4 regions of the Halomonas sp. 113 genome follow, and region 3 is predicted to be linked to each of the others. Evidence: predicted binding sites of a transcription regulator. Region 3 holds the regulator's gene; each other region holds the start of a gene.

Region 1 (3,098 bases), 1.4 Mb from region 3:
GTTGGAGAGTACCAAAAAACATTTTTACAAGATAGTGTTATGTTGGCTACGTTTCCATATCTGTGTGCTTTAATTGAAAGGTTTGGCTTTAGTACTGTTTGTGATTTTGATCACGTTCCGTTAAATAAGGTTTGTGAGTATATTGGTTTATCCTATCTTCGGGGAACGTGGCCCCATTTAATTGATCCCTATGGTGATTTTTGACTAGACAGATAGCAGGCGTGCAGATGCGAGTGAATTACTTTGGGCCTGCTGTGTTGAGCCTGGCCTTATCAGCCGCCCCCTCATCCGTATACACCTTCATCAACTCATCCCAATTCGTCGTATAGCGCGGGCTTCGGTTCGCGCAGCGTAGGTGCCAGGGGGCGTTCTTTTCCGGTAGTCCTAGGCGTACCGTTCCCTTGCCCATCTTCTCATTCAGCGCGTCCATGGTGGCCATGAGCTTTTTGCTGCGCTGGCGTTGCTCTTCTGTTTGCGGTGTGTCCATCAGGCTGAGTTGTTGGCGGTTCTCGTCGGTGAGGTCGATCAGCATCACGCCTGCTTTTTTGTAGCCGTACTTTGGCCGGTAGATCTTGCGCAGCGCTTCCTGGGCGGCGTGGAGTATGTCGCGGGTGTCCTGGCTAGGGCGTTCCATTTCCACCGCCAGACTGGGGGAGTATTGGGGCAGGTCGGGCCGGAAGCGGTCGGTTTTGAGAAACACCAGCACGGCGCGTGCGAGGCTCTTCTGCTCGCGTAGCTTTTCCGCGCCCCGTTGGGCATGTTGGCGAACGGCGCCTTGTAGGTCGTAGAGCTGTGAGGTGGGGCGGCCGAACGATCGGCTGGTCATAATGCGCTGGCGTGGTTCGTTAACGTCGTTCATCTTCAGGCAACTGATGCCGCGCAGCTCCAGTACCGTGCGCTCCATGTTCACCGAGAACTTACGCCGCAGGCGCTTGGCGTCCGCTTCGCGGAGATCCCAGGCGGTGTTGATACCAAGGATCTGCAGGCGCTCATTCAAGCGGCGGCCGACGCCCCATACATCACCTACCTCGATCTGCTTTAGCAGGTGTTTGGCTTCGTCACTTTCCGCGTGAAGGATGCACACGCCGGGGTAGCCGGGGTGCTTTTTGGCGATGCGGTTGGCCAGCTTCGCCAGGGTGTGGGTAGCGGCAACGCCGACACAGACGGGAATGCCGGTGCCACGGCGAATCATCGCGTGCAGGGATTTGGCGTGCTCTAGCAGCGCTTCAGGCTCGAAGCCATCCATGCGCACGAACATCTCATCAATGGAGTAGGGCTCCACACCGGCGGTTTCGCGCTCCAGGATGCCTTGCACCCGGTGGGACATATCGCCGTAAAGTTCGTAGTTGGAGGAGTGCAACACGATCTCGCCGCGATCCACCAGGTGGCGAACCTGGTGGGCGGGGGTGCCCATCTCGATACCCAGCGCTTTGAGCTCATTGGAGCGGGCGATAATGCAGCCATCGTTATTGGACATAATGCCCACGGGGCGGCCTTCCAGTTTGGGGTTGAACACCCGCTCGCAGCTCACATAAAAATTGTTGCAGTCCACCAGGCCAATCATATTGAGCTCCACTACTTGTGTAAGACTGTTAATTTATACAGTATTAACAGCCAGGGAAGCGACAGGCAACCGCTAATATACGTCGCTTAATGTGGAGCAAGCACAGGGCAACAGCATGCGAGTAAATTACTTAGGGCCAGCAGTGGTGGGCGTGGAGCACCCAGCAGTGGCCGAAATGGATAGCCGAAAATTTCCGCCCAGTTGTTTTCTGGTGGAGATAAGCGAGGATGCCCGCCCCGGCGGGCCGTGGATGGAGGGCGATGTGCTGGTGGTGGATGAGGCGCGTTCGTTTGGCCATGCCGATCTGGTGGTGGCGGAAGTGGAAGGTGAGTATCGGTTATTCAAAGCCCACCGCGTGGGCAGCCGCTGCCGGTTGTTGCCCACCGCTGGTGGGCAGGGGTGTTTTATTACCGCTAAGCAGTATCGAGGGGTGGTGGTTAGGCAGGCGCGGTGTTGGGCGGTGTAGGTTATTTCTTACAAACAGATGGCAAAATGCTTACATTATTTATTCTGCATGTTTGGCATAGTGGTGTGGTCGCCTAATAGCACGCGTGGCGGAAACGCTTCGTCAGAAGATTGCGGCAAACAAAACCCTCGGCCATGTTGTATGGCCGGGGGTTTTTTGGAAGCTGGAAAATTAAGGTAGGCGAAAAATGGACTTCTGAGCGCGTTTCCGTGCTTCTTCAGCGCTCAGGCTGACTCTCACATTGCCTTGCCGTTTCGCGGCAAGATAGCGCTTACGTGCGGCCTCAATGGTTGCCGCCTTGCGCTGCCGCTGTGTGCTGTGATCATTCGCGTATAAATGCATAGCATGTTCCTCTAATAATGCCCATGCCGCCTCCTACAAACGGGCCGAGTGTTATGGCACGGAGATACGCTGCTTTCCTTTCACTAGGCAAATCTACGGTGAGCCTCATTGTTTCTACATATACCCCTGCTCCGTGACATTGTGGGTCACTTCGTCAAAGATGCTAAACACAAAGTTGTAAGATATTTCTTACAAATCTTGTCGGTGATTTCTTACAAATGGGGGCTTTTGTTTGGTCTATGCTGTCCTATGACGCTTGGATGCGCGAGCTGGAAGGAATCAGCTTTTCTGTAAGGAGACGGACGCCAAAAGCTCTCGGCCAACGGACGGCCGGGAGTTATTAGGTACTGCTTTTTAAGAGCTACGCTCGATAATTCCCGCCGTCATCTCTGTGTTAATACTCACCGCGTCTCCATCCGAATACTGCAGGTATAGCCCCGCTCACTGAAATTGTGGGTCACTTCGTCAATGATCCACGGCGTGGCGTCGATCTCTGGCTTGTAGCCCTGTGCGGTGACCGGGGTTTCGGGGTAGATGTCGGCGCGGCCTTCGGCCAGTTCCAGGGTGAGTTCGGAGTGCTTGCGCTGTAGGCGCTTGAGCTCGGCGCTTGCCTCTTCAATCGCGTGGGCCTCGCTTGCGTAGGTGTGGCGTAGCCGTTTGGTGTTATCGCTGCTGCCTACCAGCACTTCTTTTCTTTCGGCACTTTCCAGATCGCTCCAATAAGCC
Region 2 (3,098 bases), 1.2 Mb from region 3:
TGGGCCGCCCGTTCTTTGTGGCTATCCTTTGCCAAGGAGAATGGTTACAGCTGCTTATTTATAAACCGGAAGCCGCGCACATACCTCGGCCACTTTATCCAGCACCTGGGCTTCGATGGCGCTGGTGTCATCGCCCTTGGCCAGTACGTCCAGAATATCGCAGATCCAGCCTGCCAACGTACTACACTCTTGTTCACTGAAACCGCGCGTGGTCACCGCTGGGGTGCCAATACGCAGGCCAGAGGTGACAAACGGGCTTTGCGGGTCGTTTGGAACGGCGTTCTTGTTCACAGTGATGTGGGCACGACCCAAAGCAGCATCGGCATCTTTGCCCGTTACGCCCTGCTTGATCAGCGAAAGCAGGAAGAGGTGGTCTTCGGTACCACCAGAGACGATGTCGTAACCGCGATCAATAAACACCTTGGCCATTGCCTGAGCGTTCTTAACTACCTGCTGCTGATAGGTTTTGAACTCGGGTTCCATAGCCTCTTTGAAACAGATCGCTTTGGCGGCGATTACGTGCATCAAGGGGCCACCCTGGCCGCCGGGGAAAACCGCTGATTGCAGCTTTTTCTCGATATCAGCGTCGTTTTCCGCTGAGAGAATCACGCCACTGCGTGGGCCGCGTAGGGTTTTGTGGGTAGTGGAGGTGACCACGTGGGCATGGGGCAAGGGGCTGGGGTATACGCCTGCCGCGACCAGACCAGAGACGTGGGCCATATCAACGAGTAAGTAAGCGCCTACTTCATCGGCGATTTCACGGAACTTGGCCCAATCAACAATTTGTGAATAGGCTGAGAAGCCGGCGATGATCATTTTGGGCTTGTGCTCGCGAGCAAGCTGGGCCACTTGATCGTAATCAATTAACCCCTGCTCATCCAGACCGTACTGAATGGCGTTGTAGTGCTTGCCGGAAAAATTAGGCTTGGCACCGTGGGTCAGGTGGCCGCCCGCATCCAGGCTCATACCTAAAATGGTATCGCCTGGCTTAACCAGCGCTTGGAACACCGCGCTGTTGGCTTGCGAGCCTGAGTGGGGCTGAACGTTCACGTAGGTGGCGCCGAACAGCTCTTTGGCGTAATCAATGGCCAGGTTTTCAGCGATATCGACGAACTCACAGCCGCCGTAGTAGCGCTTACCGGGGTAGCCCTCAGCGTATTTATTGGTCAGCTGGCTGCCCTGAGCTTCGAGTACGCGGGGGCTGGCGTAGTTTTCGGAAGCGATCAGTTCGATGTGGGCCTCTTGGCGCTCCACTTCTTTCTGCATGGCATCAAACAGCACATCATCAAATCCGGCAATTGTCATATCGCGGCTGAACATCGGCGGGAACCTCGTAACGAGAAAGGGTCATCATGGAAGAAGCGAGGGCGCTATCATAACGCAGCCTGACGCGACTTTCATCGCATCCTCGTCAGGTCTTGCATGAGCGTGATTCACGTAATGACAGAGAAAGTGTCATCGCGAACACAATGAAGCGATCTCAGGGGGCGTCAATTTGCGTTTTCCTTCGCCATGCAAAATACTGTATATTTATACAATATTTTAAGCACCAGGATGCCGACGATGCCGGGCCAGTCTTCTCACTTTACCCCTGCCTTGCCGTTAACCTCTCAGCCGCAGCCTTGTGGCCGCGCTGGTTTTAGTGGCTTTCCTTCGCCAGCCCAGGATTACGAGCCATGCACGCTGGATCTCAACACACGGCTGGTTAAAAACCCTACTGAGACGTTTTATGTCACCGCCACCGGCGACAGCATGGAGGGTTGGGGAATTTTTGAGGGTGATTTGCTGGTGGTTGATCGCAGTATTGAACCGCAACTGGGACATATTCTGGTCGCTATGCTAGAGGGCGAGGCCCTAATTAAACGCTATGCGCTCTATCGGGGAACGCCGCACCTGTGCTCAACACATCCTAACTATCCGCCACTGCCACTTGAAGGTAGCGACTGCCAGCTATGGGGGGTAGTGCGCGCCGTCGTGCACGAGTACTTGCGATGATCGGTCTAGTCGATGCCAACAACTTCTACGTCAGCTGCGAGCGGGTTTTTCAGCCCAAGCTGGAAGGTAGGCCCGTGGGGGTAATGTCGAACAACGACGGCTGTGTCATCGCCCGCTCCGCCGAGTTAAAAGCGCTGGGTATCCCTATGGGTGCGCCTGCCTTCAAGCTTGAAGAAATGCGTCAGCGCGGCGAGATCCACCTGCTGTCGTCTAACTATGAACTCTACGGAGATATGTCGGCACGGCTGACCCAACTACTACGCGATGCCTGCCCTGCAGTTGCGCCCTACTCAATAGATGAAATGTTCGTCTACCTGGAAGGATTAACCACAGAGCAGTGTGAGGGGCTGGGGCGAGAATTGCACCATCGCATTCGCCGCCATTTAGGGTTACCGGTGTGTGTTGGGCTGGCCCCCACCCACACGCTCGCCAAACTAGCCAATCACCTTGCCAAGCAAGACCCACATTACCAAGGCGTTTGCCTGCTTAATGGACAGGATCACACGACGCAGGCGCTGCTCAAACGTACGCCGGTGGGCAGCGTGTGGGGCGTCGGCCATCGGCTTGCCGGGCGCTTAGCGATTGGCGGCGTGACCACCGCTTGGGACTTGCGTCAAAGCGACGACAAGCAGTTGCGCAAGCGCTTCTCTGTGGTGCTGGCGCGCACCGCGCTCGAGCTGCGTGGCACGCCTTGTATGGAGATGAACGCCCTGGATCAACCGCGCCAACGCATTATGACCTCGCGCTCTTTCGGCCAGCCCACCGGCGTTTTTGCAGAAGTACATAATGCACTGCGGCGCCACGCCCAGCGCAGCGCTGAAAAACTTCGCGAGCAACGTAGCTTAGCTCGTGCGGTGATGGTATTTCTCAACACTAACCGTCATCGCCGCGATCAGTTGCAATACTTCCCGCAGGCGCTGATCGCCCTGCCCTCACCCAGCGACGATACCCGGGTGATCCTTGATGCCGTACGCCAAGGCCTTGAGCAGATTCATCGCCCCCGCTACCAGTTCATGAAAGCTGGCGTGATGCTGCTGGATTTAGTGGATGCAGAGCAGCACCAGCTTTCGCTGCTGCATCCGCCAGTCCGTGATCGCCATCCG
Region 3 (3,098 bases):
GCGAATTCAATATGCAGTGGTCGCTGGTGGATACCCAGCAGCGTAGGCGCGTAGTGCTGATGGTGTCGCGGGAGTCACATTGCTTGGTAGATCTACTTTACCGCTGGCAGGCGGGGGAACTGGATTGCGACATTGTCGGGGTTATCTCCAACCATGATGATATGCGTTCGCTGACGGAGTGGTACGGTATTCCTTATCACCATGTACCGGTCGACCCCGACAATAAGCAAGCATCGTTTGCCAAGGTTCAGGCCGAAATCGACAGTGCCCGCGCCGACTGCGTGGTGCTGGCGCGCTATATGCAAATACTGCCCCCTGAGCTGTGCGCGCGCTATGCGGGGCGAGTGATCAATATTCACCACAGCTTTTTGCCCTCTTTTGCCGGGGCTAAGCCCTACCACCAGGCCTACCAGCGGGGGGTTAAGCTGATTGGCGCTACCTGCCACTATGTGACCGAGGAACTCGACGCAGGCCCCATCATCGAACAGGATATCCATCGCGTTAGCCACTGTCATACGCCTACTGATCTAGTCCGCTTTGGTCGTGATGTGGAGAAAGCCGTGCTCGCTCGCGGTTTGCGTTGGCACTTAGAGGATCGTGTGTTGGTGCATGGCAACAAGACAGTGGTATTTAGCTAAGTACTCTATAATGCCCGCCCATCAACCTGAGAGGCCGCCATGTCATTTGCGCAAAGTGTATTATCGCCCTGGGCGCTGCTGCTCACCTGGCTACTCTCGTTAGCAGTGATCGCATGGGCGCTTTGGGGGCGTCCCTGGCAGGTGTTGATAGCGGATTCAGCGCTTCAGCACCGCTGGCTGGGTGCTACGCTGGCGGTGATGCTGATGTGGCAGCTTCGTGCCCAGGCTGTTGATTGGCTAACGCTACACCTTGTTTTTACAGTATTGATGACACTCGTTTTTAAAGCGCCATTAGCGCTGATTAGCAACGTGCTGATCAACATTGCCATGGTGGTGATTGGCCGCAATGAGTGGATGTTGCTGGGGGCAAATGTGCTGGTTACCGGGATCGTCCCGGCGGCCGTTATTGGCACGGTATGGCGGCTGGTAGATCGCCGCCTGCCGGATAACTTGATGGTATTTCTGTTTGCCTGCGGCTTTTTTGGCGCGGCGCTGGCAACGCTGGGAGGAGGCTTGGCGGCGGTAGTGCTGATTATCGTCGCGGGTACAGACCCTGAGGCGATCTATCTCGCCCAGGAGTATGCGCGTTTTTTACCACTGCTAATGCCTTCAGAGGCATTTATTACTGGCATGCTGCTGAGCATCCTGCTGGTCTATCACCCAAACTGGGTGGCCACCTTCAATGACCACCGCTATATCGACCTGCAGTAGCGGATTTGTTAGCCGAGTGCCTGGCCGTTGCCACCACGAATTACGCCGACTCCAACGCCTTCAATATCGAGCGCTTGAGAGCGCAGGTCGATTTCAATGGGCGCAAAATCAGGGTTCTCTGCAAACAGCGTCACTTGATGCCCCTGGCGTTTGAAGCGTTTAACCGTTACTTCATCGTCCAGGCGGGCAACCACGATCTGGCCATCGCGAACCCGGTCAGTGCGATGAACCGCCAGTAAATCACCTTCCAAAATGCCAATATCCTTCATGGAAAGGCCGCGTACGCGCAGCAGATAGTCAGCTTTGGGAGTGAAGTACTCGGCCGGTAGCGGGCAGTAGCGATCAATATGTTCGGCGGCCAAAATGGGGCTGCCGGCAGCTACTTCCCCGATCACAGGCAGGCCAGTGGGTGGGGCTTCCACGTTGGTTGTGGGTAAGGCGGTGACTGCGCTATCCAGGACTTCTTGAGGTTCCTGGTTGGGCAGGCGGATGCCGCGAGAGGTGTTGCGGATAATGCGAATAACACCTTTGCGTTCCAGCGCGCGCAGGTGCTCTTCAGCCGCATTGGGTGAGCGGAAGCCAAGTGCTTTGGCAATCTCGGCGCGGGTAGGAGGGTAGCCAAATTCGCCCATGGTCTTAACGATAAAATCAAACACGTGCTGTTGGCGAGCGGTTAGCGGACGCGACATACCAGACTCCATAAATAGTGAATAGACAGTAACAAGTTAAATGTCGACTTAATCAATAAGTGTTTAAGTATACAGTATGTTCCTCTGTCCAGTATATGGCTTGTCAGTGCCTATTGCCGATGTCTATGCAATTTTTCTAATCGTTTGAAACTAAGTTTCTGCTTATTTAATACGTCACATTTTGTCAATAAATCAAGCGTTGAGCCCGCCTACGTTATGGCATAGTATTTTGCTATGTTTTAAACACCTGTTTCCCTGGAGAGCGACATGGCTCAATCTGATACGGTGACCCGTATACTCGACACCGCCGAGGTGCTGTTTGCAGAGCGGGGTTTTGCTGAAACTTCGCTGCGCAACATCACTAGCAAAGCGCGGGTTAACTTAGCCGCTGTTAATTACCATTTTGGTTCCAAAAAAGCCTTGATTCAGGCCGTTTTTGCCCGCTACCTGGATCCGTTTAGTCAGCGCTTTCATACTGCTCTAGATGAGCTCGAGGGCCAACACGCCGGGCGCGTTATCCCGCTGGAAACACTGCTCGAGACCATGGCAACTACCGTTCTCGCGGTGCCCGCCGAGCGCAATAGTTTGAAAGTGTTTATGCGCCTGCTGGGTCTTGCCTACAGTCAAGCACAGGGACATCTAAGACGTTATATCCAGGAAGAGTATGGCGATGTGTTTACACGCTTCACCGAGCTTGTGCGCAAAGCAACGCCGGATCTGCCTGACGCCGAGCGTTTTTGGCGGCTACACTTTGTGCTCGGCACGGTAATCTTTACCCTGTCTGGCCTCGATGCGCTACGCGATATCGCGGAGAAGGATTACCACGAGCAGGTCTCTGTGCGTGATTTGGTCAGGCGATTGCTCCCGGTAGTGGTGGCTGCTATGAATGCGCCGTTACCCATAGCCCTTGACGGTGCCAAGCCAGAAGAAGGAAAACATGCGAACTCCTACGCTAGCTGAGCTACCTCCAACGGAACATATCTGGCTGGAGATCGATACTACCGAACAGTTGCTGCGCTGTTGGCGAGGGCCAAAAGTGCTCCATGAGTGTTCTATTTCA
Region 4 (3,098 bases), 230 kb from region 3:
CGCGGGGAGTGCGCATCATCAAGCCCTGCTGAATAAGATAGGGCTCAATAACGTCTTCGATCGTGTCACGTTCTTCACTGATCGCCGCGGCGAGTGAGTCAATACCCACCGGCCCACCGTCAAATTTATCGATCATGGCCAGCAGTAGCCGCCGATCCATATGATCCAAGCCGTGGTGATCCACATTAAGCATATTGAGAGCCGCATCAGCCATGGCGACATCGACGACGCCGTTACCTTTCATTTCGGCGTAATCTCGCACCCGGCGTAGCAGTCGGTTGGCAATTCGCGGCGTGCCCCTTGAACGCCTGGCCACTTCAATGGCGCCATCATGGCTGGTTTCAACTCCTAACAAGCGCGCTGAACGCGAGACAATTTCTGTTAGCTCTTCCAGGTTATAAAACTCAAGCCGCTGCACGATACCAAATCGGTCACGCAGCGGGGAGGTCAATAATCCTGCCCGGGTCGTGGCGCCCACCAGGGTGAAGCGGGGAAGATCCAGTTTAATCGAACGTGCCGCAGGCCCTTCGCCAATCATAATATCGAGCTGAAAATCTTCCATGGCCGGGTAGAGCACTTCTTCGACCACCGGTGACAGGCGATGAATTTCATCGATAAAAAGTACATCGCCAGGCTCTAAATTAGTCAGCATGGCGGCTAGATCGCCTGCCCGCTCGAGTACCGGCCCGGAAGTCGACTTCATACCGACGCCCATCTCGGTGGCAATAATATGCGCAAGGGTCGTTTTACCTAACCCTGGGGGGCCAAATACCAGAGTGTGATCCAGGCTCTCTTCACGCAGCCGCGCGGCGCCGATAAAGATTTCCAGTTGTTCACGCACACGCGGCTGGCCAATATAGTCATCCAGCCGCTTGGGGCGAATCGCGTAATCAATGCGCCCCTCCCCCTGTTCAGGCTCAGCGGCGATCAGCCGATCGTGTTCTAACATAGGTGCTCTTCTTTATGGCGATTCAAAAGGTCTATTCACAAAGGTCTATCCACTACCCACAATTTCGTACTCACACCGCTGCCTGCTTAGCCACCCATGCGCTGGGTGAGCGCGGCTTTAATCAGCGCTTCGGTAGACTGATTGGGGTCGATATCGGCGAGCATTTTCGACGCCTCAGTCAGTTTATACCCCAAGCTAACTAACGCGGCTTCCGCATCAGCAAGACTATCGCGGGTAGAAGCACGGCCATTGGTGGCTTCAAGGGGCAGTAGCGCGTCGCTGCCATCTTCCCACTCGGGAAAACGGTCGCGCATTTCAATAATCAGCCGCTCTGCGGTTTTCTTACCCACTCCTGGCAGGGTTGTCAGCGCTTTGCTGTCGTCATCACGGACGCAGCGCATAAAGGCGTCTTCGTCCATACCCGACAGGATGGCGAGTGCAAGCTTGGGCCCTACGCCATTGACCTTGATCAAGGCGCGGAACAGAGCACGTTCATGCTCACGGCCGAAGCCATAGAGTAAGTGGGCATCATCACGAATGGTTAAATGGGTGAATAATGAGACGCTCTCTTTAATCGCAGGAAGTGCGACCAGCGTATTCATTGAGGTTTCCAGTTCGTAACCTACGCCATGAACGTCGATCACAATCCAGGGAGGTTGCTTTGCCACTAGCTGACCACTCAGACGTCCAATCATAAATACGCTCGCACCGGAATGAAAAAAATAGAGTGAAAAACAGGTGATTACTATAAAGCGACTCTGTACAGGTGACCAGTAGTTCAGCCAGCGGTACAGCGGGAATTAAAGCCGCCAGCGTCCAGTTGAGCGACGGCGGCCCCGAGATGGCGCAGCGGGCAAGCCATGGCTGCTAAACACAGAGCCGTTATAAGCATGGGTTAACGCAATGGCTAACGCGTCGGCGGCATCGGCCTGGGGAGTAGCGGAGAGCTGCAGAATGGCGGTCACCATATGCTGCACCTGCTCTTTGTCCGCGCCGCCCTGGCCGGTCACCGCCTGCTTGATCTGCCGCGCGGCGTACTCGGCAAGGCTCAAGCCATGATTGGCCATACACACCATTGCCGCCCCCCGAGCCTGGCCAAGCTTCAGCGCTGAATCAGGATTTTTGGCCATAAATACCCGCTCAATGGCCACCTGGGAGGGTCGATGCAGGCCGACGACTTCGCTAAGACCGGCGTAAATTTGCGCCAAGCGCTGCTCCAAGGCCCCTTCTGCCGTGCGGATACAGCCACTCGCTACGTAGCAGGGTTTAACGCCAATAATGTCGATCACCCCGTAACCGGTTACCCGGGAGCCAGGGTCTATGCCCAAAATGCGAATGGGTACGACGGGCTTTTGCTCTTCCATGGCGTCGATACTCGTGTGACTAGAACATACAAAAACACCGACGCCGTGGCGTCGGTGTTGAGCAGCCATCCAAACCGATTTATTCGGCGGCGGGTTCCGCTTTGACTTTCTGACGTAGGCGGATGTTCAAATCTTTCAACTGCTCGGGGCTGACTTCGCCCGGTGCATTGGTCATCAAACAGGCAGCGCTTTGGGTTTTCGGGAAGGCGATGACTTCACGAATAGTTTTGGCACCGACCATCAGCATGACCAAGCGATCCAAGCCAAAGGCTAAGCCACCATGAGGCGGTGCACCATACTGAAGTGCATCCAGCAGGAAGCCAAATTTCTCTTGGGCTTCTTCTTCACCGATGCCTAGAATCTCAAACACCGTGCTCTGCATGGTCTGATCGTGGATACGAATAGAGCCGCCGCCCAATTCGGTACCGTTGAGCACCATATCGTAAGCGCGTGAAAGCGCATTGGCGGGGTCTGCCTTGAGCTCTTCCGGTGTGCAGGAAGGCGCGGTAAAGGGGTGGTGCAGCGGGCTCAGGCGACCACTGTCGTCGGCTTCAAACATTGGGAAGTCGACTACCCACAGTGGCGCCCACTCTTGAGTATAGAGTTCCAGATCAGCACCGAGCTTGACGCGCAGCGCGCCAATGGCTTCGTTAACGATACGGGCTTTATCGGCACCGAAGAAGATGATGTCACCATCTTCTGCGCCCACGCGGTCGAGCAGCTCTTCAACGATGTTTTCCATAAACTTGACGATCGGAGACTGCAGACCTTCAAGCCCTTTGGCG

What was found. Region 3 encodes LexA, which represses DNA repair genes until DNA is damaged. Its sites were predicted from a motif close to TACTGTNTANNTANACAGTA; they were not measured.
Region 1: a site for LexA is predicted at 1,588-1,607, ahead of YERSI8AC_RS06670 (Y-family DNA polymerase). Genes of this name have one in related genera too.
Region 2: a site for LexA is predicted at 1,521-1,540, ahead of YERSI8AC_RS07640 (LexA family protein). Genes of this name have one in related genera too.
Region 4: a site for LexA is predicted at 1,706-1,725, ahead of ruvA (Holliday junction branch migration protein RuvA). Genes of this name have one in related genera too.

Annotation. Positions count from the first base shown of each region.
Region 1 is NZ_LR881453.1:1,394,908-1,398,005, forward strand. It holds gene YERSI8AC_RS06665 (LPO_1073/Vpar_1526 family protein) at 1-204, shown strand, start outside; gene YERSI8AC_RS06670 (Y-family DNA polymerase) at 239-1,564, opposite strand; gene YERSI8AC_RS06675 (hypothetical protein) at 1,680-2,030, shown strand; gene YERSI8AC_RS06680 (hypothetical protein) at 2,202-2,372, opposite strand; gene YERSI8AC_RS06685 (contractile injection system protein, VgrG/Pvc8 family) at 2,774-3,098, opposite strand, start outside.
Region 2 is NZ_LR881453.1:1,585,829-1,588,926, reverse strand. It holds gene glyA (serine hydroxymethyltransferase) at 55-1,320, opposite strand; gene YERSI8AC_RS07640 (LexA family protein) at 1,564-1,995, shown strand; gene YERSI8AC_RS07635 (Y-family DNA polymerase) at 1,992-3,098, shown strand, end outside.
Region 3 is NZ_LR881453.1:2,759,371-2,762,468, reverse strand. It holds gene purU (formyltetrahydrofolate deformylase) at 1-638, shown strand, start outside; gene YERSI8AC_RS12960 (energy-coupling factor ABC transporter permease) at 678-1,349, shown strand; gene lexA (transcriptional repressor LexA) at 1,358-2,038, opposite strand; gene YERSI8AC_RS12950 (TetR/AcrR family transcriptional regulator) at 2,306-2,998, shown strand; gene YERSI8AC_RS12945 (L,D-transpeptidase) at 2,976-3,098, shown strand, end outside.
Region 4 is NZ_LR881453.1:2,524,640-2,527,737, reverse strand. It holds gene ruvB (Holliday junction branch migration DNA helicase RuvB) at 1-949, opposite strand, end outside; gene ruvA (Holliday junction branch migration protein RuvA) at 1,036-1,644, opposite strand; gene ruvC (crossover junction endodeoxyribonuclease RuvC) at 1,750-2,313, opposite strand; gene aspS (aspartate--tRNA ligase) at 2,393-3,098, opposite strand, start outside.